DNA from 4 places in the Priestia sp. YIM B13552 genome. Region 3 is predicted to be linked to each of the others. Evidence: riboswitches for the same ligand, from Rfam matches in the RefSeq annotation. Region 3 holds a riboswitch; each other region holds the start of a gene.

Region 1 (8,112 bases), on a different contig from region 3:
CATATTTGTTTTCCCTTTTGATAAGTGAACGGCATTAATGTTTTGTTCATAATTAAGTTCGTGAATAACCTGCTCTACCAGCCGGCGTTTTTCTTCTTTTACATACGGATGATGATTTAGCACCCGGGATACAGTCGAAACAGATACACCAGCTTTTTTTGCGATATCTCGGATATTTGTCATGTTTTCACCTTTTTCTCTTGCGCTGAAACGCGTTTCATACTTTATTCTCATTATAAAGTGAAACAGCAAGAAGCTAAACCCGTTACCATCGTGTTTTTATTCATTTACGTAAGGAGGTCATTTCATGGGTATTTTATTATTCATTTTATTATGCGGGATTGAAATTGGAGGAGCGGCTTATGCACTTAAACAGAACGAGACGCTTTGGAAGGAGTTAGATGATGAAAAGCCGACTGATTTTTTTAAACAGTAAAAAACCCTTAAAAAGAACATTCTTTTTAAGGGTTTGATATTACGCAGCTTCTTTAGATGACTTTGACTTTTTATTTAAACGAGGAAATCCAATTACAATTGCAATGACCCCGCAAACCGCTGTTAACATTGGGTAGAATGTAAATGGAATAATCTCAATCGGTGAAACTTTAGCAAATCCTGCTGCGAGAAGCATTTGTGCGCCGTAAGGGATAAGCCCTTGAACGCTGCATGAAAACAAGTCAAGCAGACTGGCTGATTTACGATTATCAATTGAATATTTATCAGAGATTTCTTTTGCTAACGGACCTGCTGTAATAATTGAAATCGTGTTATTAGCCGTCGCTAAATTAGTTAAACTTACTAGTCCAGCGATGCTGAATTCGCCGCCTTTTTTTGTTTGAATGCGTCGTGTTAATAAATTCAATAAGAACTGAATACCGCCGTTATAGCGAATAAGCTCAACCATTCCGCCGATTAGCAGAGATAAAATAATTAACTCTGACATTCCGCCAATACCTTCTGTCACAGTTTTAGCAAGAGAAGAAAGCGTGTAGCTTCCGTCAGCTAATCCAATCACGCCGGCTAGCACAATTCCTCCAGTTAAAATACTTAATACGTTTGCACCAAATATGGCAGCAACCAGTACGCCGACATAAGGCAAGATTTTAAACCAGCTAAAATCTTTAATTTCTACTGATGACGTATTGCCTAGCGTCATTACAAGCAATAAAATTACCGTAACAATCGCTGCAGGAAGGACAATAAAAAAGTTTACTTTTAATTTATCTGACATATTTGTTTTTTGCGTACGAACTGCTGCAATGGTCGTATCAGAGATTACGGATAAATTATCTCCAAACATTGCACCACCAACAACGGCAGCAATTGCTAATGTAATGGATACATGCGCTTGCTCACTGATTCCTACAGCGATAGGCCCTAGCGCAGCGATTGTTCCCATTGACGTTCCCATCGAAATTGAAATGAATGCGCCAATAACAAAGATTCCGACTACCACTAAGCTTTGCGGAAGCACAGACAGAGCTAAGTTTACCGTTGAATCAACAGCTCCCATGCCTTTAGCAACTTGAGAAAAAGCACCTGCTAAAATAAAAATAAGCACCATAATAATGATATCAGGATGCCCTGCTCCTTTAGCAAAACGCTCCACTTTTACATTAAGTGAATCTTTACGATTCATAGCCAGGGCCACAATGGCTGCAATAATAATGGCTACTAATACAGGAAGCTTATAAAAATCTCCCGTTATAATTCCTGATCCGACAAACAGGACTAAAAAGACGCCCAGCGGTAACAGCGCCCAGCCGTTTCCTTTTTGTTGTTCCATTCTTAACACCTCTTGTTTACGTAATAAAAAAAGACCTCTTCTTATTGATAAGAAGAGGTCTCTTATTTGTATCATAAGATTACCCTTCTCATCTTCCAAACGAAACATCGTCTGCTGGATTTGGCACCGCACTGCGTACAGCCAGTTGCCGAGACATCATAGGGCCAGTCCCTCCGTCTCTCTTGATAAGAAGTTTATAGTTGTTTTAAAAATAGTCTTTCACTACTGTAATCTCTTTTTATTTAATTGTCAAATGCTATTTTAGAAAAATATATAGTGCGAAAATTCTCACATCAATTAGCTACGTCTCGTTTTAAAAACGCTGCCCAAGCTACGCCCATAAAGAAGACAAAATGGGCAACTAAGATGAAAATGGAAAATGGAATCGTCATGCCGTCAAACAACGGCTTCATTCCGTCCATATACTGCACAAAGTTCGTGTTGGCAAATAATAAAAATTTCCCCCACCATAAACCTAGCTCTGATACCAGTCCTGTTACAGCTTTCGCGCCGATACTTACGACAATAGCTAGACTGGAAGCAAGCGCGCTGTTTCTAAATAAAGACGACAGCATGAATGCAAACGTCATCATCATAAACGTTTCCATATACGCACTGTCATACGTAAGCGTAATGTTTTTAAGCAGCTGTGCATCTCCTTCTAGACTGGTAAAGCCAAAGAACAATGCTCCCCATACAAATGAAAAAAGCAAATAGCTCAGTAAATAATATAAGCTAATTAAAATGAGAGTTAGGTACTTGGATGCTAAAATCGTTGAACGTCTAGCAGGGCGAATTAAGAGAAGCTTAATGGTACCTGCTTCAAACTCTTTTGCAACCATTGACCCTCCAACAGCAAGCGCGAAAAATTGAACGAGAATCAGCATACCTGAACTAAATGACAGGAAGTTCAAAATATTGTCTTCTGTTCCTGCACTGTTTGCTACTTTCTTCATTAACAGAGCCATACAAAGAGTTAAAATGCCGATTGTAATAAACGTGATTTTTGTACTTCTTTTGTGAAACCATTTCATGTGTTCATTTTGAATTAGCTTAAGCATGGTGCTCTCCTTCCGTAACGGACATAAACGAATCTTCAAGCGTCTCATACACAGGGGTAATTTGGTAGACTAAAATATCGCTGTCCACTAATTTTTTATTCACAGCTGGAATTTGCTCTTTTACAATCGCCACGTCGATACTATGTGATCTCATCGTTACTTCAAATTGTTGTGATAAAAGATCCGCTGCTTTTTGCGCATCAGACACTTCAAATTCTACGTACATTCCTTGATCTTGACGATTTGGAGATAAATCTTGAACGGCTTTTAACTCACCGTCTTGAATAATGCCAACGCGATCACATAATGCTTCTACTTCTTTTAATAAGTGGCTCGCGATTAAAATTGAAATTCCTTCTTCCCTGCAAAGCGTTTGTAAATATGTACGAAATTCTCTCATTCCCGCTGGATCTAGACCATTGGTTGGCTCGTCTAGTAAAAGCAATGCAGGCTTATGTAAAATAGCTTGAGCTACTCCTAAACGCTGTCTCATCCCAAGAGAATACGTCTTCACTTTTGCATGAATGCTGTTTTCAAGCTTTACTAAAGTAATCACTTCATCCAAGCGTTCTGATGTGATCCCTTCATGCATATTCGCAAAGTGTTTTAAATTTTGATAGCCCGTCAGATAATCATAAAACTCAGGGTTCTCAATAATCGCGCCAATTGATTTCATAGCTGATGTAAACTGTTCCTTTAAAGGAAACCCATTGACGGTAATTGTCCCTTTTGTTTCTTTAATGAGTCCTACGACGGTACGAATTAGCGTTGTCTTTCCAGATCCGTTTGGACCAAGCAATCCAAAAATCTCACCGCGCTCAACCGATAAGGATACATCATGCAAAATGGTTTTCTTCCCAATTACTTTACTGACATGATCTACTTGTAGCACTGTTTCTGTCATCATGTACATCCTTTCTTTAATTAGCAATACGCCTTCTATTGTTTCTCTTTTTTAACTATTTGTCTACTATAACCTTATTTTTGGAAAAGCAGCCCATTCAAATCATTCGTATTATCCGCTTACATTTGATAAAATAAAACAAATCTTAGTTAGAGGAGGACTTCTACATAATGAACTTAACCGTATACCTTGCCGGGCAAATTCACGATAACTGGCGAGACGAAATTAAAAACCAAGCAGAACAATTAAACCTTCCCCTTACCTTTGTCGGTCCCATGACAGACCATGACCGCTCCGACAACATTGGAGAAGAAATTTTAGGAAAACAGCCTAACGCTGTCTTAAAAGATGAAGCTGCTTCTCAAATTAATAATTTACGTACGCAAGTACTCCTTAAAAAATCTGATGTGGTTATTGCTTTATTTGGCGAAAAATACAAGCAGTGGAACAGCGCAATGGATGCGGCGACAGCCATTGCATTAGATAAACCGCTAATTTTGGTTCGCCCTGAAAAACTGCACCATCCGCTTAAAGAACTGTCAAATAAAGCCCAAGTTGTAGTCGAAACGCCAGAACAGGCTCTTCAAGCATTAGCTTATATTTTTGAATAGCAAATAAGAGCTGTCGGTTCTGGACAGCTCTTATTCTTCATTTATCCCTCAAGCTCCTTACTGGGGGGAATATTTTTTAGCAAGCTCTAAGGCTATTCCTTTTAGTTTCTTTCATTTCCAACATCAAAACAAGCCAAATTGTACTTAGCTGCTCACTTTTTTGATCCTGACGTTCCATAATCTTTAATCATTAATTTTACATCATAGTTAATTGGAACTTCACTAAATGTTTGATCCCAATTGTCTTTAACCCTCATCCATACTCTGGGCCTTTTAATTCTCAATTGATTTCCGAACCCGGCCACATCGACTTTATATTCTTTTTGCATTTTTTCTACCGTGTTTTTTACGAGGTGCTCCACTTTTTTTTCTGAGTTTTTTTGCACCTTCTGTAAAAATTGATTTTTTAAAGGATTTCCTGAGACCACCCAATTTTCAGATAGCCTCCCCTCGGATTCAATATGCACATCGAAGGAGATGCTATTTCCTTTAACATGAGGTTCAATATGACTTTTCATGGATTCTATTTCGTATACAATCAGCTGACCGGTCTTTTTATCAAAGCTTTTCACTAGCCCGCCTTTCCCTTTTCCTGTGATCCAAGTCAGACCATCTAGTTCTTCTTCATTCAAAAAACCGATCATTTTGTTTGTTTTCCCTTTAATTATGGCAGCACCAGCAAATTTGATTTCCCCATTTGCCGATAATACATTTTGCAATAGAAAACTAGTCCCTGATTCAATATTGCTCTCTAATTTAATGAGCGACGTGGGAGGTAAAATTCTCGTTGTTCGATATGCATTTTCCACCATTCCAGCCAAACGAAATGCCGGGATTTCTCCTGCTGTCTTCGATTCTAGCCCGTCCCTAGCTCTCCCTTTACTAATAAGTACAAGACAGCTTGGTCTAATCTCATTATCACGAAGAAACTCATTCACTAATTTTCCTAAACTATACGTTCTCGCAAGAGCCTCGCCAATAATAATTACTTTTAGATGTTGGCTGGCAATCGAAGTCTCTCTTCTCAATGATAATTCACGGGTCATTTGATGAATAGAATCTCCCGTTTCAGCCATATTCACGTAGGCCTTCTGCTGAGGTCCTCCTTGGACAGTTGTTGAACTTGCCACTTGCGGGGTGATCAGTTGGTAGGTTGACGTAATCAAGTTCCTTTTGGGATACTCTTCTTGTTCATCAAATTCTTTTTCAGTCATGGACTTGTTAGCTTTATCAAGAGCCATACCTACTCCTAAACTTCGTTCTTCAATTTCATGACTGCTCCAGCAGCCCGCCAGAGGAAAAAGCAAAAAAACAGAAAGCAAAACCGATAAGAAGAACCGTACGTGATTAGAGGCTTGTCTCATACTTTCTCCCCTTTATTTTTGAAATGATAAGAAGCAGTACGGGTAAAAAGCCAAATAAAATCAGGGCAGCATTACCAACCATATCTCCTAATTTAAATACATCATTGATATTTCTAGGGATCATGGAAATGAGATAAATAACCGGAAGCACACCATACATAAATGTGTGGATATTTTTTCCAAAAAGCTGAGACAGTCCTAATGAAGCAGCGTAATGGTTAACATTAAAAGAAGTAAACATTTGCATAATCCATACCACCAGCAACAAGGAATCAAAGCGTTCAAATATTAACCCAGTTAATTCATAACTTCTTATTAAATCAAGCGTAGGCCACGTTCTCGTAACCACTCCATCCACTGAGAACGCTCCGATAACCATCACGACGGTAATAACATAAAGAAGCAAAGGAATCGCAGTACCAACTAGTACAGCTTTTACTGCTTTGTTTGGTTCTTTCATGAATGCCAATATTAAAAGCATGAATTCAGGCCCAGTAAACGCAAGAGCTGTTGTCCTTATCCCTTTTAGCACCGGCGTAATACCTGAACCTAGTACCGGGCGCAGATTATCCACTTCAAATATTTTGATACTCATAAAGGCAACAAGTAAAAAAAGAATAACGGTAATAGGTAATATAATTTCAAATATACGGGCAATTGGATTTATTCCCCCTCTTATCAGATAGAGACTTGCCCACATAAATGGCATGATTATAGCCCATTTTGGGGTTCCTTCCAACAATAGATATCCAGTTACCTCTGCCAATGAACGAGCATGAAACCCACCAAGTGCCAAAAAATAACCTATCATGAGGAAACTAAATAACTTGCCTATCCATTTCCCTACAATTTCTTGGCTGTATTGATAAAAGGTTTTTTCAGGGAAGCGTTGACTTAATTTCACCATGATTACCCCTGCTATCATGGTGATTATCCCCCCTAAAATAACAGTTAGCCAAACATCTGGTGTTTTCACTTTTTCCGCAGCTGCCCGGGGCAAGGTAAGAATACCTGTTCCAAGAATAAAGTTGGTAATAATAATAGTTGTTTGAGGCGTCGTAATACGATCTTTTGAATTTATCATTTCTAACAGCCCATTTCCTTTCATCATAAGCTACCCTTTTCGCAGAGGATCTTTGGTGTGCATCATCTTTGGACGTCGTTTCATCATCATCAGAGGCATACGGACTACCAAGTCTTTCCATTCACTTAAACGATAAGGAACAGCTGGACTCATATAAGGTACGCCGAAACTTTTTAGTTTCACTAAATGGCTCATCATAAAAAGGAAAAATAAGATGACGCCATATAATCCAAGTATGGCAGCACAAAGCATGGCTACAAACCGAAGAATACGCAATGTGATTCCTACACTATATTGCGGAATAGAAAACGATGAAATGGCAGTTAACGCCACTACAATCACCAAAATAGGGCTAACGATTCCTGCCTGCACCGCAGCTTCTCCAATGATTAACCCACCGACAATGCCCATTGCTGGACCAATTGGTTTCGGCAACCGGAGTCCGGCTTCTCTCAAAATTTCGATCGATAGTTCCATAAATAAAGCTTCGATAAGGGCGGGAAACGGAACACCAGACCTTGATCCTATAATAGAAATAGCTAACTTAGTCGGAATTAATCCTGGATGAAATGAAATAAACGCAATATACAAAGCCGGGGTAAAAAGGGAAAGAACCACTGCAATATAACGAAGAAAACGAATGAATGTACCGGGAATCCACCTTTCATAATAATCTTCCGGCGACTGTAACATCATGCTAAACGTAACAGGGGCGATTAAAGCAAAAGGCGTCCCGTCTAATAAAATGGCTACTCTCCCTTCCATCAAAGCAGCAATTACACGATCGGGACGCTCCGTATTCTGCACCTGAGGAAAGGGACTAAGGTAATTATCTTCAATGAGTTGTTCAACATATCCTGACTCCGGTACATTATCGAGGTCAATTTTTTTAATTCGTTTTTCTACTTCTTCAACTAGCTCTGGATTAACAACCTCCTTTATGTAAGCAACAACTAAATCTTTTTTGGAACGCTTTCCTACTTGAAATTTCACCAGCGATAAATTTTCAATGTCTCCGCTTCCTCTTAATAAAGAAGTATTATCACTTAACGATTCAGTGAAGCCTATTCTTGGCCCTCTCACCAATGCTTCTGATACGGGCTCTTCAATCGTCCTTGTTTTTACTTTGCTTGTACCAAGAATTAAGGCAAGTGATAACCCGTCAATTAAAAGAGCCGTAGATCCTGTTAAGACTTTTGATATTACTTCTTTAATAGGATGGACCTCTTCTACATCACTAATTGATAATACTTGGCTTTTAATAAACTGTTTTGAAAGGCTTCCCTTTACGTAAAGCTGATC
Region 2 (8,112 bases), on a different contig from region 3:
CTCCTCAGCATGAGGTCTACCGCAGCTATTCGCCGGATCAATTAAAGAAAGAGCTTGAAAACCATTGCGAACGTATTCATACTCGCTATGTAGAAACATCATCACAACACTTGCCAGCTGTCCTTGAGGAAGCCGTAGCGAACTATGGAAATGGTCTTGTGAGCACGTGGGATGATCCTAGGTTTTCCGAATATGGATTGAATCTGCTGATGGAGAAATGGGAAACAAGCAGTAGCCTTCATGTATGGAATTCAGTTAAAGGCGATGAGAATATTACACTAGCTGAACAAGCAAATGTTGGCATTACCTTCAGTGATTTGACGTTAGCGGAATCTGGAACAGTTGTTTTGTTTAGCAGTGCTGAAAAAGGACGAGCGGTAAGCTTGCTGCCCGCCACTTATATTGCAATCATACCTCAAAGCTCAATTGTCCCTCGCATGACACAAGCCGCTGAAATGATTCATGAAAAAGTAGAGCGAGGAGAAACGATTGCTTCTTGCATTAACTTTATTACGGGACCGAGCAATTCAGCCGATATTGAAATGAATTTAGTCGTTGGTGTGCATGGACCTATTCAGGCCACTTATATTGTAGTGAATGATCGATGAGGCTGGGACAAACGTATTTTAGGCGAAGTGAAAAACGAACCGTGAATCAACATGTTTGATTCACGGTTCGTTTTCTTTGTTATGTTGAGCATAGGTTTTAGCTGTTTCATTCCTTCTAGCAGTGGATTGGAGGGCAAGGCAAAGACTCCTGCGGAAAGCGAAGTCTTGCACGGAAACCAACTGTGGTGTCACAAGCGGTTCAGCTAGCTCATGCATCTCATTTATTCGTCTTTAGATTGGATTCATTTTGTTATGTCTCAGCCTCTTTTATTCATGCTCCATTTCTAAATAGCGGGATAATGTGAAGAAATGTCGCATTTTGAATAAACGTGCCTAATTTTAAAAAGGTAAAAAGCAAATCTTGTAGAATATTAAGTCTATAGATAAAAGGTGGGGAAATGGGAAGTGCAAAAGAAAGGAGCAATGAGCATGTCACCACATAGAGAATTAACATCTGAAGCTGCGCAAAAGCAGCAAGATGAATTACAGCAGCTACGAGCTATTTTTAATGACGTATTAGATGCCATTGTCGTATTTGATGAGTATTTTCAAGTTATAAATGCAAATGAATCAGCCTGCGGGCTGTTTGAAAAAACAAAGGATGAGCTATTAACGTATCAAATGAAAGATTTTCTGATGTATTTTCCGTATGACATGATTGAAGCATATTATCCAGCACTTTTAGAAGAAAGCTATTTCAAATATGAAGGCGCGATGACGCTTCGAAGCGGCATGATGAAGCATGTTGAATTTACTTCACACAAACATAGTCACATGTCGGGCATTATTGTGTGTACATTTCGGGATATTACGCAGCACAAAATGATGGAAAATGAACGGTTTATTAGTCATCATATGTTTATGGATGTATTTAATGAAGCGGTAGACGGAATTGTCATTTTTGATCGAACGGGTCAGCTTATCGACGCGAACCCTTCATTTTGCGAACGATTAAATTATACAAGAGCACAGCTTCTAACCAAAACATTAGAAGAGCTTGTAGAACCTACTTATCATTATAAGGTGAAAAAATTATGGAGAACTCTGCATCAAGAAGGAAAGACAAGCGGCGAGCTACCGATCAGGCTCGAAAATGGAGACGTTACTTTTTTTGAATTTACCACAACGGCTAATATATACAGTCAATACTATATGTCCATTATGAGAGACGTGACGGAAAAACGGCTGATGGAGCAGCAGCTGTTGAGAAGCGAAAAAAATTTCAGGGCTATTTTTGAAAATGCGATTGAAGCGATCTTGATTTGGAGAGACGATGGTGAAATCTTGAACGCTAATCTTGCTTCTTCGCGTACATTTGAGCTGCCGTTAAACAAATTAATTGGAAGCAATTTGTATACATTTATCGATACAAAAAGCTTTAGTGCGTTAAAGGTGCTCCAAACGTTTCAAACAAAAGGAGAAATTCGCAATCAGCTTCCTTTTTACATGCCAAATGGAGAAATCAAACAGTTGGAATTCACAGGGAAAAAAGGCATTATAGAAGGAGACCATTTAACGATTTTTCGAAACATCAGTGAACGTACAAAAATCGAACAGGAGCTTCGAAATAACGAAGAGAAATTCAGACAGATTTTTAATGGTTCGATCGATGGGTTAGTTTTATGGGACGGCAAGCGAAATATTATTGATGTAAATTCTTCTCTTTGTGATATTCTAGAACTCAGCAAAGAGGAGATTTGTGCGCACTCCATGGAGGATTTTATTTCTTCAGCGAATTTAGATGCGGTCATTGAGCATAAAGAAACGATTGAGCAAAAAGGGGAAGCTGAAGGAGAGATTACGTACGTTACGGGGAACGAAAAAGTTAAAAATATCGAATTTTCCACGAAAAAAGATATCTTGCCAGGTCTATATATGACGCTTTTACGAGACGTAACGGAACGAAATCAAATGCAGGAGCAGATTAGGAAATCGGATACGCTTCAAGTAGTCGGACAGTTAGCAGCTGGGATTGCGCATGAAATCCGCAACCCAATGACAGCTTTAAAAGGGTTTGTTCAGCTGTTAGAAAGCAGCATTCAAGAAGATCATTCTCTTTATTTTGATATTATTAAATCCGAATTAAAAAGAATTGAAACCATTATTACAGAGTTTCTAGTACTCGCTAAGCCACAGGCAGTAAAGTTTGAAAAGAAAAATCTAGATGCGGTTGTGAAAGAAACGATCGATTTATTAAATGCTCAAGCGCTTTTAGAAAATATTCAGTTTGAACTAAGTGTGTCCCCTCAGCTGCCAATGGTATACTGCGAGCCGAACCAAATTAAGCAAGTACTAATAAATGTCATTAAAAATGCAATTGAAGTCACGTCAAACGGAGGAAAAATTTTTGTTGATGTCTCCTCTACAGAGCCGCACTACGTGACGGTCTCCATTCGAGATCAAGGAGACGGAATGCCTGAAGAGCGCATCAAGCGCTTAGGAGAACCATTTTATACGACAAAAGAAAAAGGAACGGGACTCGGTTTGATGGTCTCATATAAAATTATCGAAGAACATAAAGGGCGAATTGAAGTGGAAAGCAAAATAGGAGAAGGCACAGCTTTTCATGTTATTCTTCCAGCTTAATTAGAAAGGATAAAAAATATGTACTACGGAGAAATGAATTTATTTTCTGATTTGAAAATTTATATTGTAGCCTCGGAAAAAGGGGTTCAACATATTTGGTTTGATAGCGATGATCATAACGAGCAGCTTGAAAAACTTGTCCATGACGAGAATTATCATCATGTGAAAGAAGCAAAGCGACAGCTGCAGGATTATGCTGAAGGGCGCACGTTAACATTTGATTTGCCTTTGGATATAAAAGGAACAGACTTCCAAAAAGAAGTGTGGTTAACGCTTGAACATATACCTTATGGACAAACGTGGTCTTATAGTGAGGTAGCGGACTCTGTTAATCGCTCTAAAGCCGTAAGGGCTGTGGGACAAGCGAATCGTCGAAATCCACTGCCTATTATTTTGCCTTGTCACCGTGTGATTGGGAAAAATGGGGCTTTAACAGGTTATGCAGGTTCTCAAACTCATATAAAAGAGAAGCTATTAATGCTTGAAAGAAATGTAGCAAAAGGCGCTCTTGAGTTAAAATAACTATTCATCGTCCAATTTCCAGCCTTCTCCCTGCACAAAAACACCGTCAATTTGCTGAGGAGAAGGGAGGGAATTTAGTTCTTCATCTTTGGATAAATCGAATAGCTGATATTGCTGCTTACGATTCAGCGCTTTGTTTTTATCCGTTTTTTGCTCTGAACTCATATTTACTCTCCCCCTTATTCAAAAGAAATCCCCTATAATATATGTAGAAAAGGAAGAGAGTACTGTTACAATTGTGTTACAAATGCAGGTGGAAATCAGTGCTCAATAAAAAAAGCCGCATAGCAGCGGCTTTTTTTATTGAGCAGATTGCAGCAAAACGTTTTGAATGGATTCAAAAGACGGGGCATGGATAATTCCATGCTCTGTAATAATGGCCGTAATCAGTTCGCTTGGCGTCACATCAAAAGCTGGATTGTACACAGAGATTCCGTCTGGAGCAATTTGCGTATCCCCAATGTGTGTTACTTCTTTAGGTGAACGTTCTTCAATAGGAATGCTGCTGCCGTCTTGAATAGATAAATCAAATGTGGACTGCGGCGCTGCTACGTAAAATGGAATACCGAATGCTTTCGCTAAAAGAGCAAGTCCATATGTTCCAATTTTGTTAGCCGTATCGCCATTTGCTGCAATGCGGTCAGCACCTACAATAATCCCATTAATTCCTTTTGTTTTAATGGTATGAGCGGCCATATTATCCGTAATCAGCGTAACGTCCACTCCCGACTGCTGAAGTTCCCATGCTGTTAAGCGAGAACCTTGAAGAACGGGTCTTGTTTCACAGGCAAATACTTCAAGCGGAATATCGCGCTGCTTAGACAAGTGAAAAGGTGCTAAGGCTGTTCCATAATAAGCTGTAGCAATTGAACCAGCATTACATATTGTCATGATTTTATCTTTCTTTTTAAATAAAGAAAGAGCATAATCTCCAATTCGGTAGCACGTTTCTTCATCTTCTACTTGAATTTGAATAGCTTCATGAACAACTTTTGTTTTAGCTTCATTAACGGACGAAGCGGATTCAGCGCTTTTCGCTACGCGCTCCAATGCCCAAAATAAATTGACGGCAGTAGGGCGTGAACTAGCTAAATACTGTTGATCAAGAGCTAGCTTTTTGTTAAATTCCTTGACTGAATCTGTGTCATAGCTAAGCGCAGAAAGAGCAAGACCAAAAGCCGCCGTAATGCCAATTGCAGGGGCTCCGCGTACTTTCAAGGTAGTGATAGCATCCCATACGTCTTTAATGGTTTGCAGCTTAATATATTCAACTTTGCCAGGAAGCTGCTGCTGATCTAATAAAGTAATATATGATTCATTCCATTCCACTGAGCGCGGAAGTGATAGTGTATTTGTCATGCTGATACCGATCCTTTCATTGTGTACATTATTCGTTATCGAAGTAAATGTTCAAATTCATTTGGTGAAACGTCTTGTTGGTGCAGAAGCAAATAGCGTCCAATTTTTAACGCAGTACGTTTAGCGTTAATTTTTCTTTCCTCTAAAGAAATTTCGTCTAAGTCCGCCACGTGAGCTAAGCCAATCGTACGTCGAATGATTTCACATCCTGCATATCCAACAGCATCTTGCCACGTTTGCGTTAAAATTTCATGTAATAAGCGCTCATCTTTAGCGAAAGGTTCAGTGCTTTCAGAATGCCAAAGCGCAGTAAAGGTATCTTTGAATACGTTCCATGTGTTCGTAATGTGTGCAAATAACGGTTCGCGATTTGTTTCTCGAGAAAGAGCATTTAAAAATAAGTTCGCAACAAATTGCCCTAAATCGAATCCAAACGGACCGTAAAAAGCAAACTCTGGATCAATCACTTTCGTTTCTTGACTGCTAGCAAAGATGCTGCCTGTATGTAAATCACCGTGGATTAGCGTTTGCGCATTTGTTAAAAATTTATATTTTAATTTTGCTGCTTGTAGCTTTACATCACTATCATTCCACAATTCTTCTACATCAGGACGCAGCGCTTTTTCAAATTCATTTGTATCAATATCAAAAAAAGGATCTGTAAAAACTAAATCTTCCGTAATATTGCATAAGTCGGGGTTGCTGTACTTAACAACTTCTTCTTTTTTATCCTGAGGCTTTAAGGCGAAATCAGACGTTTTGAACGCAATATGTCCTAAAAAAGAACCGATATGCTGTGAGAGCAGAGGATAACTTTCACCTTGAATAAGTCCGGCACGAGAAATCGTTAAATGAGACAGATCTTCCATGACCGTAACAGCAAGCGTTTCATCGTGGTAATAAACAGCGGGAACAAGTTCTGGCGTAAATGCACCGAATTGCTTGAGCGCATTGCTTTCAATTGTGGCACGGTTCAAGGATAGAGGCCAGCTTTCGCCTACAACTTTTGCATAGGGAAGTGCTTGTTTGACGATAATGGATTTATTCGTTTGATCATTTATGATGTGAAAGACGAGATTTAAGTTACCGTCACCAATTTCACGGGCAGTCAGTGCTTCTGTAGCATCAAAAAGACCTAGCTTTTTCACAAGTTTGATTGCTGAAATTTCTGTTAAAGGCTGATACTTCTCTGTTTTTGTTGTTGACATCGGAATCCCTCCATAGTTTATTAAACTGATTTGTTTACTAAGTTAATAGGTTTAAGAATATATGGAGGCTTTTATAATTTTAGAAAATATAAAAGCCTCTTTCGTTGGAAAGAGGCTTGATTGTAGTGTTCAAACCTCTTATCTGCCAGAAAAAATTACTTTCTGTTGGAATTAGCACCGTGCCTTTGTAAAACATGTTTTACGGGTGTGATCCATCTTAGGATGGAATGACGGTCGGTTGCTGGGCTTCACAGGGCCAAATCCCTCAGCCAACTCTTGATAAGAGTACGATTACTTATTCAATTTTGATTTGTTTGAATATTTTATGATATCTGGTGAAAATCGTATCATGCAAAAAAACGGCTGTCAATACATAATTAATAAAATTCTGTACGGCGATCTGTAAAGACAGGAATTTGTTTACGAATTTCTTTTACAAGTTCCAGGTTAACGTCAGCACTTAAAAGTTCTTCGCTATCGCCAGCTTCAGCGATTATTTCTCCCCACGGATCGATGACTAAGGAATGTCCGGCAAATGTGTTATTAGGATCTTGGCCTACACGATTACACGCGATTACATAGCATTGATTTTCGATTGCACGGCTAATGAGCAGGGCTTTCCAGTGGGCAAGTCTTGGAGCCGGCCACTGAGCGACAACAAACAAGACTTCTGCTCCGCTGCTAGTATGAACCCGTATCCATTCTGGAAAACGAATATCGTAACAAATAACTCCTGCGCACAGTGACTGTTCAAGTGTAAAAAGATTTTTTGCTGTTCCTGCTTCTAAATACAGGTGTTCATCCATTAATTTAAATAAGTGCAGTTTACTGTATTGTGATACTTCACGACCTTTTCGGTCAAAAATATACATCGTATTCGTGACACCTTGCTCTGTTTTTTTCGCAATCGAACCTGCCACAATATTTACTTCGTTTGTTTTAGCAAACTGAGAGATTAATTGCTTGGCTTGCTGCCCTTCATCATCTGCAATTTCGTCTAGCCGAGTCAAATCATAAGCTGTATCCCATAGCTCAGGAAGCACAAGGATATCAGGGTTTTCTTTCAGGGCTTCCGTCATTTTTTGTTCGATATATTTTCGGTTTTTAGTTGGGTTTCCAAACGCAATATCAAGCTGCAAACACGTAATTTTTACACTCACTTTATCATCCGTCCTTTTTTTAGTAGTTGAAAAAAATGACTTTACAAGTTGAGTATTACAATATATTATTTGTGACTAGAATTTCAAGAATTTTTTGAGAAGGTGTGCGATGATGAAACAATTTGAGCAATCGGAACTATTAAAAAGTTTACCAAAACAATTTTTTGCATCACTTGTAGGCAAGGTAGGAAAAGTAATGGCCCAAGGGCACGACGTTATTAACTTAGGGCAGGGAAATCCCGATCAGCCTACTCCTTCACATATTGTAGAAACACTGCAAAAAGCAAGTGCTAATCCTATGCATCATAAATATTCTCCATTTCGGGGGCACCAGTTTTTAAAAGAGGCCGTTGCGACTTTTTATAAACGAGAATATGGCGTTGATGTGGATCCTGAAAAAGAAGTAGCTATTTTGTTTGGCGGGAAAGGTGGACTTGTAGAAATCCCGCAGTGCTTATTAAACCCTGGAGATACGGTGCTGGTTCCCGATCCTGGATATCCTGATTACTGGTCTGGAGTAGAGCTTGCAAAGGCAAAGATGGAAGTGATGCCGCTCACGGCTGAAAATCATTTTCTACCCGTATACGAAGAGATAAGTGAACGTGCTAAAGAACAGGCAAAGCTCATGTTTTTAAACTATCCGAATAATCCTACTGGTGCAGTGGCAAC
Region 3 (8,112 bases):
GAAAACTGCTAAAGCTACACGATCGCTAGGATAATAGTTCTCTAAAAGTACTTCATAACTTTCCATACGGATATCTGCTGGGATATCATCTGACTTTGTTTCTCCTACGAGTGGATTTAAAAACAGGCCGTCTACAATTTCTAATGCCGTTTTTTGAATATATTCGTGCGCACGGTGAACAGGGTTACGAGTTTGGAATCCAACAACCGTTTTCCAACCGCGTTCTTCAAATGCTGCTCTTGTTTCAGTTGGATCTAGGTAATACTTTTCAAAACGCGTTTTAGGTGTACGTTCTACAAGTACGATTGGACCTGCTACGTATACATTTGGGCGTTCCATCATTTTTTTCACGCCAGGATGAGCAAGTTCTGCCGTGCGGTATACATTTTCCGCTTCTTTTTCTTTATTTGGCGTATATACTTCAGAAACTTCTAAAACACCATACGTTACGCCGTTTTGAACTAGTTTTACTTTGTCGCCAATGTTTAATTCTTTAGCTTGCTCTTCTGTTACAGGAAGAGTGATAGGAATACTCCATACTGTGCCATCTGCTAAACGCATATTTTCAACAACTGATTGATAATCTTTTTCTCCTAAAAATCCTGTAATTGGGCTGTAAGCACCAATTCCAATTAGTTCTAAATCACTTAGAGCCATGTTATCTACTTCGATTTCTTTTGTTAGTGAAGTGTAGTCATATGTTGGTTGATATAAATTAATTAATTCTCCACCGTGTGCTTGAATTGTTGTCATTTTGTAAAATCCTCCTTAAATAATTAACACAATATAATAAAAAGCACTTGAATCACGCAGTCATTTTTTCTTTTTCCGACTGCAAGCTTGCTCTTTTTCTTCTAGTCGTTCTAGCTAAGCTTAGAACACCTGCTGTGGCAATGCAGCCGCTAGCTAGCACCACAAATGAATATAAGTCGCTTTCAAGTACTAATTTCACAAGAACATATGAGATTACGAGTGAAAATACGGGGGATACCACCCAAACCTTTAACATTTGAATGACCACTTCACGCTGTTCTTTCGTGAATCCCGTTTTCGCTGCTCCTATTCCAATAATAGAAGACGTAGTGACCTGTGTAAGCGGTACTGGCAAACCAAAAAGTGAAGCTGCTGTAACAAGAGAAGCACCAGTACCCGAGATAATGCACCCTTCTCCTACAGAATAGCGAGTAATTTTTTTCCCGTTTGTTTCAATAACTCGGCCGCCTAGTAAAAGAGCTCCGAGCGCCACAGCCAGTCCTCCTGTTATGACACCCGTTGTGGCATCCATTAATCCAGCTCCTACTAGAGGACCGACAGCATTTGCCACGTTATTCATTCCAGCTGAGAAGGCTTCAAAGAATCCCGTGGCTATAACTAAAATCGTTAAAACTCTTTTCCACTTTCCCTCTGCTTCTTTTTTATGCGCTCTGCGTTTTATCACTTTTCCAATCAAAAAAGCAATGACAAATGAAACCAGCGGAACAATAATCCAAAAAGACATGACAACTAAAAGTTTTTCCACATACAGAGATTGATAAGCTACTCCTACTCCAACAACTGAACCAACCGTTACTTCACTTGTTGATAGAGGGATACCAATTAAATTCGCGAAAAAGAGTGACAGCGTTGCAGCAGCCAGAATGATAATAACTAATTCTACTGACAGCAATTTTTCAGGTATGATACCTGAACTGATGGTTTTTACCACCTCGCCGCCTCCGATAATGGCTCCGAGCACAATACCTACAGCACAGATGAACAAGGCTACTCTTCGCTTTTTAATCGCACCGGAGCCGTATGAAACGCCCATAGCTGCTGCTGCACCGCTTGCCCCGATATTCATTGCAAAAAAAAGCGCAATGATAAAGGCAACATATAAAAGCATCATTTATTCAGCTCTTTCGTATTTAAGATTCGTGTAATCCGCATTCAACTTTTTGTGTACCTGCCCATCTTCCTGAACGTAAATCGTCTACATTGTAGGCAGGTGCGGTACAAGGCTCACAGCCGATGCTTGGGTAGCCTTGATCATGAAGTTTGTTATATGGTAAATCATGCTTATACACATAGCGCCAAACTTCTTTCCAAGACCAATGAATTAACGGGCAGACTTTAACTTTCTTGAATTTCTCATCTTTATTAAAATAATTCGTGTTGGCACGAGATTCAGACTGCTCGCGTCTCAAACCAGAAATCCACGCATCATAAGGAGCAAGAGATTCCCTTAACGGGATGATTTTTCGAATTTGACAGCATAGGTTAGGCTGACTCTTCCAAAGCTCATCTCCATGTTTCTCAGCTTGTTCTGCAAGAGTTAAATCCGGTTTTTTTATATGAATACGCAAATCAGGAAAGCGTTCTTTAATTGCATCAATCACTTCATATGTTTCTTTAAAATGAACGCCCGTATCTAAAAAGACAATTTCAGCATCTTTTTTCACTTTTGAAATTAAATCAATTAACACAATCCCTTCAATACCAAAGCTTGATGCGTAAATAATTGAATCTCCGTAGGTATCATACGCCCACTGCAATGCTGAAAGGGCTCCTTTTGTTTCATCTTCACTGTCGAACTCTGGAAATGTATCACTCCAGTTTTCGTACGTATATAAGTCTGCCATTTTCTTCACTCCAATTCTTAGTTATCCGCGTTATCCAATAAAAAAAGGCGGTTTTACCCACTAGAATTGGATAAAACCGCCTCTAGTGTGTCTAGTCAGCGAAACTATTTAATTCTTACTTTTCTTCGACGTGCTCAAAGATTTGTTTTAAGTCGGGGGTTACAGTCATTGATGTCCCTCCTTAAATTATCGCTTGCGCTATATCAAAATAAAAAGTCTTCCATATTGAAAGACTGGGTAGGCAATAACTTTTTACCTTATCTTTCAAAATGATACACACTTTGCTGGAATTAGCACCTTGCTAAGCAGGTTGCCGGGGTTCAGCGGGCCAGATCCCTCCACCACTCTTGATAAGCATTTTTTAAAAATTTTAGCATATTTAGAATATTTGTCAACATTAAAAATCATATATCCGATAAGAAAACTATACTTTAAATTCACAGAAATATCTATACTTTTATTTAAAACAACATATGTAAATTTAAACCAAATGTGAACATATCAGTTTATAAAACGCTTTCTTTTTCCTCAACTTTTTATATTCTCTTCCTAAATAAAACACAACACCTCTCTATAAAATTAATAAGGGATTTATAAGCTTTACGGATAATTCACCCACATTAGCACACATTACAGATAACACTGACTGACAGATAGGAGCTATATAAGATGGAGAGACATTCCTTTCAATTAGACGATACAATTAAAAATAATGTGCGAACATATTTACAGCAAATTTCAACTGAAGCCTCTAATTTAATTAAACATTTAGATACGAGTGATCATTGTATCCTATGTGATTTTGAGGAGATGAGAAGGTTATTTCAAGATGTTCAAGCTACGGCCGCCTCTTATTACTTGCGTCATTATCTATCGCCTTATACATTTGAATATGCTGCTCTGTCCTTAGCTATTCATAACCTTTCTGAGAAACGTCACGGTGCTTTAATTGTCATTGAACGGGAACAAAATGTAGACCCTCTTATTCAAAAGGGAATGCCTATTCAAGCTCCTGTCAGCGCTACGCTAGTTGAGACACTGTTCTACCCAGGGACACCCTTACATGACGGAGCCGTCCTAATTAGAAATAATCAGCTTATCTCAGCTGCTAATGTTTTACCTCTCTCGTCTATTATTTCAACGACCAAAAAATTGGGAACACGTCACCGTGCAGCCATTGGAATGTCGGAAAAATCGGATGCATTAATTTTAGTTGTATCTGAAGAAACAGGCAAAATTTCGTTTGCTCTTGATGGAAGCCTCTACCCTATTCACTCCAGCAAAAATATGATTTAAGAGCCCTTTCCTGATAAGCAGCCCCATCTTGACTTCTATATCCTTTCTCTTTAATATATTTCATAGTTTTTACATACTATAGATACGGGTGATGCATATGGCAATTTTAAAATTTGAACATGTAGGCGTTCAAGTAAAGGATATAGAAGAATCTATTGAGTTCTATACGCAAAAAGTGGGATTAGAGCTCATCGAAACACTGCCACATACCGATCCGTCTTTGAAGCTAGCTTTTCTAGGTTTAGAAGGCAATGTAATCGTAGAGTTAATTCAAGGGTATAACTCAAGCTTACCTAACGAAGGTAAAGTTCATCATTTTGCGCTGGCGGTAGACGGAATTGAAGAGGAGTTTGAGCGTTTAAAATCAGCAGGTGTTTCATTTGTGGAAGAAAACATTGTAACTTTGCCAAATGGAGCAAGATACTTATTTTTCTACGGTCCAGACAAAGAATGGATTGAATATTACGAAGTAAAAAGATAAAGATATCTTATACCTTCAGTGAAAAATGGTCATACTGTGGCTATGACTAATCACTGGAGGTTTTTTTATGATGGAATGGCTATTATTTCGACTTTTCCGTCGTTCTATTTTAGTGCGGCTTCTTTTTATTATCGGCTGCCTTGTTCTACTTTTTGGCATGCTTATACATTTCCTAGAGCCGCAAACGTTTGGGAATGTATTTGAAGGAATTTGGTGGGTTATTATTACAATCTCTACTATAGGGTACGGTGATTTTGCTCCGACCACTACGATTGGAAGGTTAGCTGCAATTATTTTAGTCCTGATCGGAACGGGATTTATTACCACTTATTTTGTTACGCTTTCTAAAATTGCTGTTTCCGCTGAGAGCGCTTATTTGGAAGGAAATTTAAAATTTTATGGAAAAGATCACTTCATCGTTGTTGGGTGGAATGAGCGCGCCAAACTCGTGTTAGAGTCTTATCGCGACGCATTTCATAAAGAAGACATTGTTCTTATCGACGACTCTCTGACTAAAAATCCCATGATTTGTGATCGCGTTCATTTTATTAAAGGAAGTCCTTCTCATTATGAAGTATTAGAACTTGCCAACGCTCGGTACGCAAAAAAAGTGCTGATTACTGCCGATCAGCATAAGACAGAAGAATATGCAGACATGAATACGATTGTTACGTTAGTCGCTCTGCAAGGATTGAACCCTTCTATTTACAGCATCGTTGAACTGTTAACAAAAAAGCATATTCAAAATGCACAAAATTTGGGGGTGAATGAAATGATCAAAACAAATGAGTTGATTAGTCAAGTCATGTACGAACATATTTTTGTGAAAAAATTAGAGAGTTTAAAAAAAGAATAGTTCCTTCAATTACTGAAGCAGCGCATCTTCTGCCTCTCTAATTAGCTCTTCTCCTAAGCTGATATACTTTTCTGGAAATGAAGCGTCTGCGTCTTGGGGTTCTGCAAACTGATTAAATGAAGCACTCACATTTCCATTGTGAACATCGTCATCTAGACCAATTTGATATTTATGTGAAAGTAAAAATGGCGTCCCAATCTGTACGGTTGTTCCTTTAGAATCCAGTTCTCCGTTCGTAGCTGTAAACGGGATACGTAAAAACTGATAGCCGACTTCATCATTCATCTTATAGTCGAATGAACCATGGTCGTAATCCCAATTCCCTCCAATGTTATACCCAAGCGGCTTAAGCGTTTTTTCTAATTCGTAAAGCTTGAATAATGTGCCTTCTAATCTTGAAGATAATTCAATCATGTTATCCCTCCTCTGTTTTAACATGTCCTTTTTCCAGCGTTTTATCCTTTATCTCAAAAGCAAAAAAGAGGTTGAGTCATAACGAAATGAATCCAATCTAAAGGCGAACAAACTGGATAAAGCAGCTCGTATAAATCGCTTGTGATACCGCAGTTGATGTCCGTGCAAGGCTTCGCTTTCCGCGCGCGGGCGTGAGCCTCCTCATCGCTTGCGCTTTTCCCGCAGGAGTCTTCTTCGCCTTGCCCTCCAATCAACTGCTAAAAGGACCTAAACAGATGAAACTATATTCACCATAACAAAAAAAACGAACCACTCATCAAACATGTTGATCAATGGTTCGTTTTTCAATTGGGCTAAAATACTTTTGTACCGCCCTCTTTTTACTTATTTCAAACGCTTTTCTAATTCTGCTTTTTTCTCTTCAAAACCAGGTTTTCCAAGAAGAGCAAACATATTTACTTTGTATGCTTCTACTCCCGGCTGATCGAATGGGTTTACGCCTAATAAATAGCCGCTGATTGCACATGCTTTTTCGAAGAAATATACAACATATCCGAACGTATACTCATCTAGCGCAGGAATGTTCACAACTAAGTTTGGAACGCCTCCATCTGTGTGAGCAAGCATTGTACCTTGGAACGCTTTTTTATTTACAAAGTCAACTGTTTCACCAGCTAAGTAATTTAATCCATCTAAGTCCGCTGCATCTTCTTCAATTGTTAGCTCATGACGAGAATCTTGAACTTGTACAATTGTTTCAAAAATATCACGACGACCTTCTTGTACATATTGACCTAAAGAATGAAGATCCGTTGAGAAGTTAGCAGATGAAGGGTAAATACCTTTTTGGTCTTTTCCTTCACTTTCGCCAAATAACTGTTTCCACCACTCAGCAAAGTATTGAAGAGCTGGCTCATAGTTAATCAGCATTTCAATTGTTTTTCCTTTATTATAAAGCACATTACGAGCTACAGCATATTGATAAGCTGGGTTCTCTTCTAGCTCTGATGATGAGAATGCTTCTTGAGCATCAGCTGCCCCTTTCATCATTTGTTCGATATCAAGACCCGCAGCGGCAATTGGTAATAAGCCAACCGCTGTTAATACTGAATAACGGCCGCCTACATCATCTGGAATAACAAATGTTTCATAGCCTTCTTCGTCCGCTAATGTTTTTAATGCGCCGCGCGCTTTATCTGTTGTTGCATAAATACGCTTGCGTGCTTCTTCTTTGCCATATTTCTCTTCTAATAATTTACGGAAGATACGGAAAGCAATCGCTGGTTCTGTTGTTGTACCAGATTTTGAAATAACATTAATAGAGAAATCTTTATCTTGTAAAACATCCATTAAGTCTTTCATGTATGTTGAGCTGATGTTGTTACCAGCAAAAATAACTTGCGGAGTTTTACGCTGTTCTTTTGATAATGTGTTATAGAATGAATGCTGAAGCATTTCAATAGCAGCACGAGCACCTAAGTAAGATCCTCCAATACCGATAACAATTAATACATCTGAATCAGATTTAATTTTTTCTGCACTTTTTTGAATGCGTGCAAATTCTTCTTTGTCATACTCCGTAGGAAGGTCGACCCATCCTAAAAAGTCATTTCCAGCACCTGTTTTCTCATGAATTGAATGGTGAGCTACTTTCACGGCATCACGTAAGTATGTAAGTTCATGTTCACCAAAAAATGATAACGCGTTTGAATAATCAAAACGAACATGTGTCATAGTTTGTTCCTCCATTAAAATATCTTTATTTTTCACTTTATCGAAACTGTTAGCTGAATTCAAGTGAATCCACTTACAATTTGACACAATCATTATAGTTTGTTGAAACTGCAATCATTGTATGTACCCTTTTATTTAACGATAAATTCAGTTGTGAAGTCAACTAATGTTCTTTGATTACAGGACGTAATTCATGCACGATTACGCAAATAATAAGCAAATGAAAAACGACTAAAGAGTGGTCTTCAATCGTTTTTTATTTGCTTATCGGGTGGTGTAATATAGTTCATTTCACCTATTTTCACATATTGTCTCGGTTTATAAGAGGCTTTTAAAAGGGAAGAGTCTATTGATATGGAATTTTCAGCTTGGTTTTTAGAAGTGAGTAGCATCCTGTTTTCTTCTTTCATTTCCAAGTGATTATTCAGCACAAATCCGCTCATACATAATGCGGTAAAAATGAGAAAACTGATGGCTATTTGTTTCCTATACATTTCCATCACCTCACTCTTAGAGTGACAATTTCGAGTGATTTTTATACGTTCAAAAAATTTTTTTATGTTTTTTTTTATGGATTTTGTGACGAGTTTCTATTTATTTAATAAGGTTTGAAAAATCCGCTGATACTAAGAAATAGCATGGATGCATGCATAATTAAATTATTATATAATCGGTTACAGAATTGAATATCACAAGGAGGTTTGTCTTTTGTC
Region 4 (8,112 bases), on a different contig from region 3:
CGAACTCCACAGGATGTTCACTTGAGACTTCTACGCAGTCTTGCGCTCGAACCGCAAAGCCGTCATAAAGCGATTTATTAAAATGAGGAACGTTTTGATCAGCGATAATATCTTCTCCTAAATAGCGTCCGTAGCTTTCGGTGATCGATACGCGTTCGATGCTTCCTTTTCTTTTATATGTCATGACTTTTTCAATTGCTTCAGGAATTGAAATAGGTGTTCTGCTTTCTAACATACATTCTTCACTTCCTTTATGTCTGTTCACTTTTTACGCTATGGTGTAAAATCATAGCATATCTCACTATTTCTATCATACAACAAAATTTACTGAAAAAGGATGAAAACACCGATGTCTTCTTTTACACATTTTAATGACCAAGGCCGTGCCAACATGGTCGATATTAGCGAAAAATCTATCACTCGCCGCGTTGCAACCGCTCGTTCAAGCATACTTGTTAACAAAGAAATTCACGAAGCCATTGTAGAACATAAGATCGGAAAAGGCGACGTTCTTGCTGTCGCACAAGTAGCGGGAATCATGGCAGCAAAACGCACGTCTGACATTATTCCGATGTGTCACCCTCTTTTATTAAAAGGCGTAAACCTTTCATTTGACTGGGATACAAGCAATGATCAGTACCGTTTAGTAATAGAAGCAACTGTTAAAACCGAAGGCTCCACGGGCGTTGAAATGGAAGCTTTAACTGCCGCTTCTGCCTGCGCTCTAACCGTTTATGATATGTGCAAAGCCATTGATAAAGGCATGATTATCGGCGAAACGTATCTGCTTGAAAAATCAGGCGGCAAAAATGGTGACTACAAGCGTACGAAAGCGTAAAGGAGGTACATAATGAGCGTACATGAACATAAATCCAAAGCAACTCAGCCCGTTCGCTGCAAAGTCATTACGGTATCCGATACACGTACAAAAGAAACCGATAAAAGCGGCGCGCTAATGATCCAACTTCTGAAAGAACACGACATGCAGGTCGCTTCCTATGAAATTGTAAAAGACGACCAAACGTCGATTCAACAAGCGCTACTTGCCGGATGCAGTGCTGAGGACATTGACGTTGTTCTCACAAACGGTGGGACTGGCATTACCAAACGAGACGTTACGATTGAAGCCGTTCAAGCGCTGATTCATAAAGAAATCGTTGGGTTTGGCGAGCTGTTTCGCATGCTTAGCTACACCGAAGATATTGGCAGCGCAGCGATTATGAGCCGGGCAATTGCCGGGACGATTAACGAAAAAGCCGTTTTTTCTACACCAGGATCAAGCGGTGCTGTTCGCCTAGCTATGACCAAACTAATTTTGCCTGAACTTCGCCACGTTGTGTGGGAATTAAACCGCCAGCGCTGACAAAATGCCTATGCGCGCGCATAGGCATTTTTATTAATCATAGTCTTTATGTACCCACTCATCTTCTGGAATGCCTAAATCTTCTCCAGAAAAACGCTCTTCTTTAAATGGATCTCCTCTAAGATGAAAGCCGTTTTGCTCCCAAAAGCCAGGATGGTTTTCATCAATGGCTTCAAAGCCTCGAAGCCATTTGACACTTTTCCAAAAGTACAAATGAGGAACAATTAATCGCAGCGGATATCCATGCTTAGGTGTAAGCGGCTCTCCGTTAAAGGAATGAGCGAGAAGAATATCGTCTCTCAGTAAATCTTTCACTTCAATATTTGACGTATAGTCATGATCTCCGTGCAGCATGATGTATTTACTTTTTAACTCCACGCCAACTGCTTTTAAAAAGTCTGTAAACAGCACGCCCGTAAATTCATTATCAAGCCTTGTCCATCTCGTTACGCAGTGAATATCACATTTCACCGTCGTTTGCGGCATGTCCAATATATCTTGATACGAAAGCGTTACTTCCTTGTTTACTAATCCAAACACTCGAAGCGTCCACTCCTCTAAGTTATACTCCGGCACGTCGCCTTCATGTAAAATCGGAAAGCGCTCTGTCACTACTTGCCCCGGAGGCACTCGTCCTTCATACTTTGGATCAATTTCTGGTGTTTTCATTCGTTTAATACGGTCTGCTTTGTTCATAGGTACCACCTCTTTATTTTTTTATCAGCGTGCACTTTGCTGACTTGTTTGATTCGTTTCGACTCCTTTATCCCGCAAGAAAAACATCGCTGCTAATGTCAGCACGTAAGGGACCATCATCGTAAACTCGGTCGGTATTGAAAAACCTTGCAGTCGTGTGCTCACCGCATCCATTAAGCCAAAAAGTATACTTGATGCTAAAATACCGAGCGGATGAGACTGACCGAGCATCATCGCAACAAGTGCAATAAATCCACGCCCTGAAGTCATACCTTCTGAGAACATCGTCACTTGTCCTAATGAAAGCTGCGCCCCGGCAATCCCGCACAGGATTCCGCATGCTGCAATCGCAAACAGCTGATATCTGATCGCTTTTAAACCAAGCGTACTTGCTGCTACTTGATTGTAACCTACTGCTAGGAGCCGAAAACCGAAAATTGTTCGATAAAAGAAGATATAAAAAGCAATAGTTGCTATAAAAGCAAAATAGACAAGCGGCGACTGTCCTGAAATAATTTCGCCGATGACAGGTATATCTTTAATCAAAGGAATATCCCATGTGCCTATTCCGTGCATGTTTTTATCGTAATAAGCACCTTTTGTATGAAAAATTGTCCGGAGTAAAAAGGTCGTTAAGCCCAGTGCTAAAAAATTAATAGACACCCCAACCACAATTTCGTTCGCTTTAAACACCACGACCATCATTCCAAACAGCAACGCAAAAAGCAAGCTTGCTCCAGCAGCAATCACGATCGCAAAAAAGACATTATGAGTATAATAGTTGCCGGCAACCCCGCTAAAAGCTCCAATCAAAATCAGACCTTCTAGCCCTACATTAAATATGCCTACGCGCGCGCAAAGCATCCCGCCCAGCGCCGCTAATAAAATAGGCGCAACCATTCGTAACGTTGCATTTAACAGTGACCAATCAAGCAGCTCCACGAATATCAGCTCCTTTCTTTTTTGCTCTCCACCACTGCTTTGTGAATTTTGCTGAGATAAATAGAATGAGCACAGCTTGCATAATACTCGCAATTTCTAACGGAATTTCTGTATTACGCTCCAGCCCCATCGCTCCTGTTTGCAAAGCGGCAAGTAAAAGAGACGTAAAAACAATGCCGATCGGATTCGAGTTTGCTAACAAAGCAGCCATCACTCCAGTCCACGCATATCCAGGAACGGTCAGCGCACCGTCTACAAAACGATACTGTGAACCAAGAACTTCAAATCCTCCAGCTAATCCAGCCAAGCTCCCGCTAATAAACATACTAAGCAGCATGACTTTTACTTGATGAATACCTCCATACGCCCCGAACAACGGATTTTTTCCGGATGCGTTCACTTCGTACCCAAACACAGAGTAGCGAAGCACCGTCCACAGCAGAAGCGCACCGATTAGAGCAATGATAAATCCGATATGAAGAGGCATTCCTTGAAATACTTTTCCAAGCCAAGCCGATTGCTCAATCATAGGCGTTTGAGCGAGAGCAGCTGAGCCTGTTTTATCTTGAAACGGATGACCTGCTAAATAGCTTGCAAATAAAACAGCGATATAATTTAACAAAAGTGTTGAAATGACAAGCTGAATTTTAAACGCGGCTTCCATCCAACCGGCTAAAACGGAAAGCAAACCTCCTGCCACAACGGCAGCTGCAATAGCCGCTATAAGCTTGACTATCCCCGGAGCGGGTATGTAATAAGCGACAATCGCCGCGCTAATCGCTCCAACGACCATCTGTCCTTCTCCTCCTAAATTAAACACACCTGCCCTAAAAGCAAACCCGACACCTAACGCAATTAAAAGAATAGGCGTAGCGCGAGCCAGCGTAGTGGTGAAGAAATAAAAATTACCAAACGCTCCATTCCAGAGCTCTGTATATGTTTGAAGAACCGAACCACCTGTTAAGGAAATAATAACGCCTCCTACTGCTAAGCCAAAAATGACTGCAATAACCGGCTGGATTAATGATTTAAGAAGTTTCTGCAACTGTATCACCTTCTATCGTTCCTCCTGCCATTAATATGCTTAGTTTCTCTTCCGTTGCTTCTTCCCTTGTAAGCTCTCCGACAATACTGCCTTCGTACATAACTAAAATTCGATCTGATAGGGAGATAATCTCCGACAGTTCCGAAGATACAAGTAAAATAGCGGAGCCATTATTCCTTTTTTGAATCAAGGCATCATGAATACGTTCCATTGCCCCAATATCCACTCCTCGCGTTGGTTCAGCAGCAAGTAGAAAAGAAGTGTTTTGGCCAAGCTCTCTGGCAACAATCAATTTTTGCAGATTTCCCCCTGACAGCTCTCCTGCTTTTTGCTTAGATGAAGTGGCTTTAATCGAAAATTCGTTTATCCATTCATTCACACTAGAACTGAATATCTTTCTTTTTAACCAGCCCATTTTTGAAAATGAAGGTTTATACTGATAGCCCATCAGTGCATTTTCTTCAATCGTATCGTCTTTGGAGGCTCCCCACATATAGCGGTCTTCTGGAATATGAGCGATGCCTGCTTCTCTTCTTTCACGCACAGATCGCCCTGTAAGGTGCTCATCGCCAAGTTTGATACTGCCACTATCTGTTTCTACTAATCCAGCAATGGCTTGAAGCAGCTCTGATTGTCCATTTCCCGACACGCCTGCAATACCGACAATTTCGCCCGCAGAAACGTGAAGAGACACATTTTGCAATACGTTTTTTTGTCCTTTTCCTTTTAGAAAGAGATTTTGTACGTTTAAATGAGAGGTTCCTTTTGATGGCATTCTTGCAGGACGCTCTTTTAATTCTCTCCCTACCATCAGCTTAGCTAAGTGGTGAGCGGTAGTATTTTCTTTATTTGTGACGCCGGCTACTTTACCATTTCGAAGAACCGTAATGCGGTCCGCTACTTCCATCACTTCTTGCAGCTTATGTGTAATAATAACGATACTTTTACCTTGAGAAGCTAAAAAACGGATTGTTTTTAATAGTTCTTTCACTTCATGAGGAGTAAGAACGGCGGTAGGCTCGTCTAAAATAATGATTTCTGCTCCTTGATACAGCACTTTTAAAATTTCAATTTTTTGCTGTTCTCCAATCGAGCAATGCTTTACTTTTTTATGAACATCTACTGAAATTTGATACGTTTCGGTTAATTGCTGTACATCTGCTTTCGCCTGCCTTCTATTAAAAAAGACGCCTTTCTTTGGCTCATGCCCCAAAACTATGTTTTCAGCCACTGTAAAATGAGGAAAAACCATAAAATGCTGATGCACCATGCCTATTCCGTTTTTAATGGCATCTGCAGGAGATGAAAACGAGACGGTTTTCCCATGTAGCTGAATACTTCCTGAACTCGGCTTTTCCATTCCGTAAAGCATCCTCATTAACGTCGTTTTTCCAGCGCCATTTTCTCCAACCAGCGCGTGAACCTCGCCTTTTTTCAGCGTAAATGACACGTTATCATTCGCTAAAAACGAACCGTATTTTTTCGTCAAATTCGTTAACTGCAGCAGCTCACTCATTCCATTCATTGCTCCTTTCCACTTTAGGATTTTTTCAAAAATAAGAAAGAGAAGCCAGCCTTACTCGACTTCTCTTTTCAACTCACTTGGCTAACGGATCTTTTACCACGGTTTTTCCATCAATAATCGAATCTTTAATTTCTTTTAATTGATCAATTACATCTTGCCCTACAAAGTCATTAAGAGGTGTCTTGCTGTCTTGAGTCACATACGTTAACCCAACACCTTTTTCTTTTAAGCCGTATGTCACTACGCCCGATTTAAATTTGTCATTTGCGAGTGCTTCTACCGTTTCATAAGCAGCCGCATCAGATCCTTTTAACTGCGATAAAACGATATGCTCAGGATCTACTTCCGTACGGTCAATATCTTGGCCAGCCGTATAAAAACCCTTTTCTTTTGCTGCTTCAAATACACCCAAGTCGCCTACCGCTGAAGCTCCGGCGATAAAGTCAGCTCCTTTTGAAGCCTGTAAAATAGCAAGTTCTTTTGCTTTAGCTGGATCAGAGAAGCTTCCAACGTAGTTTACTAGAAACTCGGCTTTGGGGTTTGTTGATTGTAATCCTTCTTTAAAGCTTACCGTCCATTTTTTTAATAATGGAATATCATCTGCTGCAACCATTCCTACTTTATTCGTTTTTGTAACCAATCCTGCTGCTGCTCCTAATAAATATGAAGCTTCTTGTTCACGGAATACAACGCTTCTTACATTTGGTAAATCGACCACTGTATCAATAATCGCAAATTGACGCTGCGGGTTTTCTTGAGCTACTTTTTTCAACGCATCTTCGGATTCAAAAGAAGATGTAATAATCAAATCATAATTTTCTGCTACGGCAGCACGCAAATTACTTTCAATGGCTGCTTGGTCCGTGGATTCAATTGTCTTCACATCAATGTTATACTTCTTTCCAGCGCGTTTTGCTCCATCATCCATTTGTTGAAAAAACGGGTTAACTCCAATCTTTTCAGGTAAAACAAGAGCAATTCGCTTCTTTCCTTTCTCTTCACTTCCGCTGCTTTTTGTGCTTTTTGACTGACAGCCAGTTACGAGTAGTACAAGCGCAACTGCTAAAATAAGAAATCTCTTCATTTAACTTACTCCCCCTATAATATAAAAAAAGCTCTTCCTTTATATAAAGGAAGAGCTCGTTAACCAAACGTCTCTTCCTCATCTTCAAGAACATACTGTTCTTAAGGATTTGGCACCATTCTGTCATAGACAGCGGTTGCCGGGTTTCACAGGGCCAGTCCCTCCACCTCTCTTGATAAGGAAAACAATAGCTATTTGTTTTATGTAATATAGTCAATATTAATAGTTTTTTAACAATTGTCAATATTATTTTTCTTTTTTACGCAAAAAAACTATAAAAACAGATAGGATTATACGGTTTTAGTCTACTAAAATACAGATCAACCTTATAAATTAATAATCATCGTATGCCCCCTAGCAAGCGCTTACGGTAAGTCAGCTAGTCTTCTAGAAGGGTCATGTGTAGCAGAGCACTTTTATTACATCTCTTTTGTTAATCCACTATCGATTGAAAACACTTTACCAAGAATGTTAGACTTTTCCTGAGTGATGTTTTTTAAGAGGTGTTAACGTTGAAATTGATGAAAGAATTATCTGGAGTAGCTATTGGACTCATTATCGCTTTGGCGGTTTCAAAAATCTTTTTTGATACCCCAACCAATGTTGGAATCGTAGTTATTTTTATTACTAGTATGGTCGTAACAGGTATAGCAAGAGCGAAACTAAGATAAGATAACCTAACTAAAAAACACCCCCTTTTATTCGCAAGGTGGTGTTTTCTTTTAATGATTTTAGTATGTAGTTATTCTCAGTGAATGCTTTTACCCTTCTCCATCAATCATCGTATACTTCCTAGCAAAGCGCTTGTAGTAAATTTGCTCATCCTCTTGTCCATCGTTAAAAACAAGTCGGTTATGATTAATATCTTTTTCTTTTAACACATAGCCTTTTTCATTCATCAGTTGAATATATTCATCTAAATGCCCTTTTTTAACCATATAGTGAAGAGCATCATCTGAATCCGTAGTCTTTGCTACATCTTGACTTCCCACTTCTAACTTGAATACAGCTGTTGCTGTTTGAATGGGACGATAATCTCCAAACACTCTTTCCCAATTTAATAGCAGCAGCGCGCCGGAAATTATTATACATCCTCCAGCCGCTACGGTTAGTACAAATCGTTTTGACACTACTTTCTCTCCTTTACATTCTTTTTCTTCTATTTAATACAATGGATTGCCCTAAACTTGTTTTTACGCCAAGTCCTAGATACACGGCAGCACCTAAAGCAATTGAAATACAAGATGTACTAATTGCAAGTGAAGATGCAGACAGCTTATTTTCTAAAAAATAGTGAGAAGTATAATTGCCGATAATCACAGCGGCTGACATCACACTTACTAATAAAACAGGTGTCAACGCAGCTTGTCCCAGTGATTGAACTCGGTAAGAAATGGATTTTTCAATTAAATAAAAGTTATATATAACCGATACACCATACCCTCCGTAAGTCGCGA

Evidence for each region. A riboswitch is a leader RNA that binds a small molecule or an ion and turns the genes downstream of it on or off. The one in region 3 is predicted to bind S-adenosylmethionine.
Region 1: another riboswitch for S-adenosylmethionine. It lies ahead of ACFX40_RS15130 (Na+/H+ antiporter NhaC family protein); the one in region 3 lies ahead of ACFX40_RS18975 (phosphoadenylyl-sulfate reductase).
Region 2: another riboswitch for S-adenosylmethionine. It lies ahead of mtnK (S-methyl-5-thioribose kinase); the one in region 3 lies ahead of ACFX40_RS18975 (phosphoadenylyl-sulfate reductase).
Region 4: another riboswitch for S-adenosylmethionine. It lies ahead of ACFX40_RS06560 (BMP family lipoprotein); the one in region 3 lies ahead of ACFX40_RS18975 (phosphoadenylyl-sulfate reductase).

The regions. Positions count from the first base shown of each region.
Region 1 covers NZ_JBHZOU010000003.1:592,348-600,459, forward strand. Annotated here, with positions in the region: gene ACFX40_RS15120 (LacI family DNA-binding transcriptional regulator) at 1-183, opposite strand, end outside; gene ACFX40_RS15125 (hypothetical protein) at 308-436, shown strand; gene ACFX40_RS15130 (Na+/H+ antiporter NhaC family protein) at 476-1,786, opposite strand; SAM riboswitch class I at 1,872-1,978, opposite strand; gene ACFX40_RS15135 (ABC transporter permease) at 2,080-2,847, opposite strand; gene ACFX40_RS15140 (ABC transporter ATP-binding protein) at 2,840-3,751, opposite strand; gene ACFX40_RS15145 (YtoQ family protein) at 3,922-4,362, shown strand; gene ACFX40_RS15150 (Ger(x)C family spore germination protein) at 4,515-5,726, opposite strand; gene ACFX40_RS15155 (spore germination protein) at 5,710-6,837, opposite strand; gene ACFX40_RS15160 (spore germination protein) at 6,841-8,112, opposite strand, start outside.
Region 2 covers NZ_JBHZOU010000001.1:518,808-526,919, reverse strand. Annotated here, with positions in the region: gene ACFX40_RS02665 (LutC/YkgG family protein) at 1-608, shown strand, start outside; gene ACFX40_RS02660 (PAS domain S-box protein) at 1,038-3,194, shown strand; gene ACFX40_RS02655 (methylated-DNA--[protein]-cysteine S-methyltransferase) at 3,213-3,716, shown strand; gene ACFX40_RS02650 (hypothetical protein) at 3,717-3,881, opposite strand; gene mtnA (S-methyl-5-thioribose-1-phosphate isomerase) at 4,017-5,075, opposite strand; gene mtnK (S-methyl-5-thioribose kinase) at 5,111-6,283, opposite strand; SAM riboswitch class I at 6,419-6,569, opposite strand; gene ACFX40_RS02635 (carbon-nitrogen family hydrolase) at 6,661-7,443, opposite strand; gene ACFX40_RS02630 (pyridoxal phosphate-dependent aminotransferase) at 7,556-8,112, shown strand, end outside.
Region 3 covers NZ_JBHZOU010000004.1:368,268-376,379, reverse strand. Annotated here, with positions in the region: gene sat (sulfate adenylyltransferase) at 1-753, opposite strand, end outside; gene ACFX40_RS18980 (sulfate permease) at 806-1,885, opposite strand; gene ACFX40_RS18975 (phosphoadenylyl-sulfate reductase) at 1,905-2,618, opposite strand; SAM riboswitch class I at 2,873-2,975, opposite strand; gene cdaS (sporulation-specific diadenylate cyclase CdaS) at 3,288-3,914, shown strand; gene ACFX40_RS18965 (VOC family protein) at 4,012-4,395, shown strand; gene ACFX40_RS18960 (potassium channel family protein) at 4,463-5,251, shown strand; gene ACFX40_RS18955 (YugN-like family protein) at 5,261-5,665, opposite strand; gene ACFX40_RS18950 (hypothetical protein) at 5,719-5,919, opposite strand; gene ACFX40_RS18945 (glucose-6-phosphate isomerase) at 6,050-7,399, opposite strand; gene ACFX40_RS18940 (Na+/H+ antiporter subunit A) at 8,108-8,112, shown strand, end outside.
Region 4 covers NZ_JBHZOU010000002.1:97,277-105,388, forward strand. Annotated here, with positions in the region: gene ACFX40_RS06525 (molybdopterin molybdotransferase MoeA) at 1-235, opposite strand, end outside; gene moaC (cyclic pyranopterin monophosphate synthase MoaC) at 350-838, shown strand; gene ACFX40_RS06535 (MogA/MoaB family molybdenum cofactor biosynthesis protein) at 851-1,363, shown strand; gene ACFX40_RS06540 (sulfite oxidase-like oxidoreductase) at 1,397-2,059, opposite strand; gene ACFX40_RS06545 (ABC transporter permease) at 2,084-3,001, opposite strand; gene ACFX40_RS06550 (ABC transporter permease) at 2,988-4,055, opposite strand; gene ACFX40_RS06555 (ABC transporter ATP-binding protein) at 4,030-5,562, opposite strand; gene ACFX40_RS06560 (BMP family lipoprotein) at 5,645-6,655, opposite strand; SAM riboswitch class I at 6,731-6,837, opposite strand; gene ACFX40_RS06565 (hypothetical protein) at 7,168-7,326, shown strand; gene ACFX40_RS06570 (hypothetical protein) at 7,417-7,785, opposite strand; gene ACFX40_RS06575 (putative polysaccharide biosynthesis protein) at 7,799-8,112, opposite strand, start outside.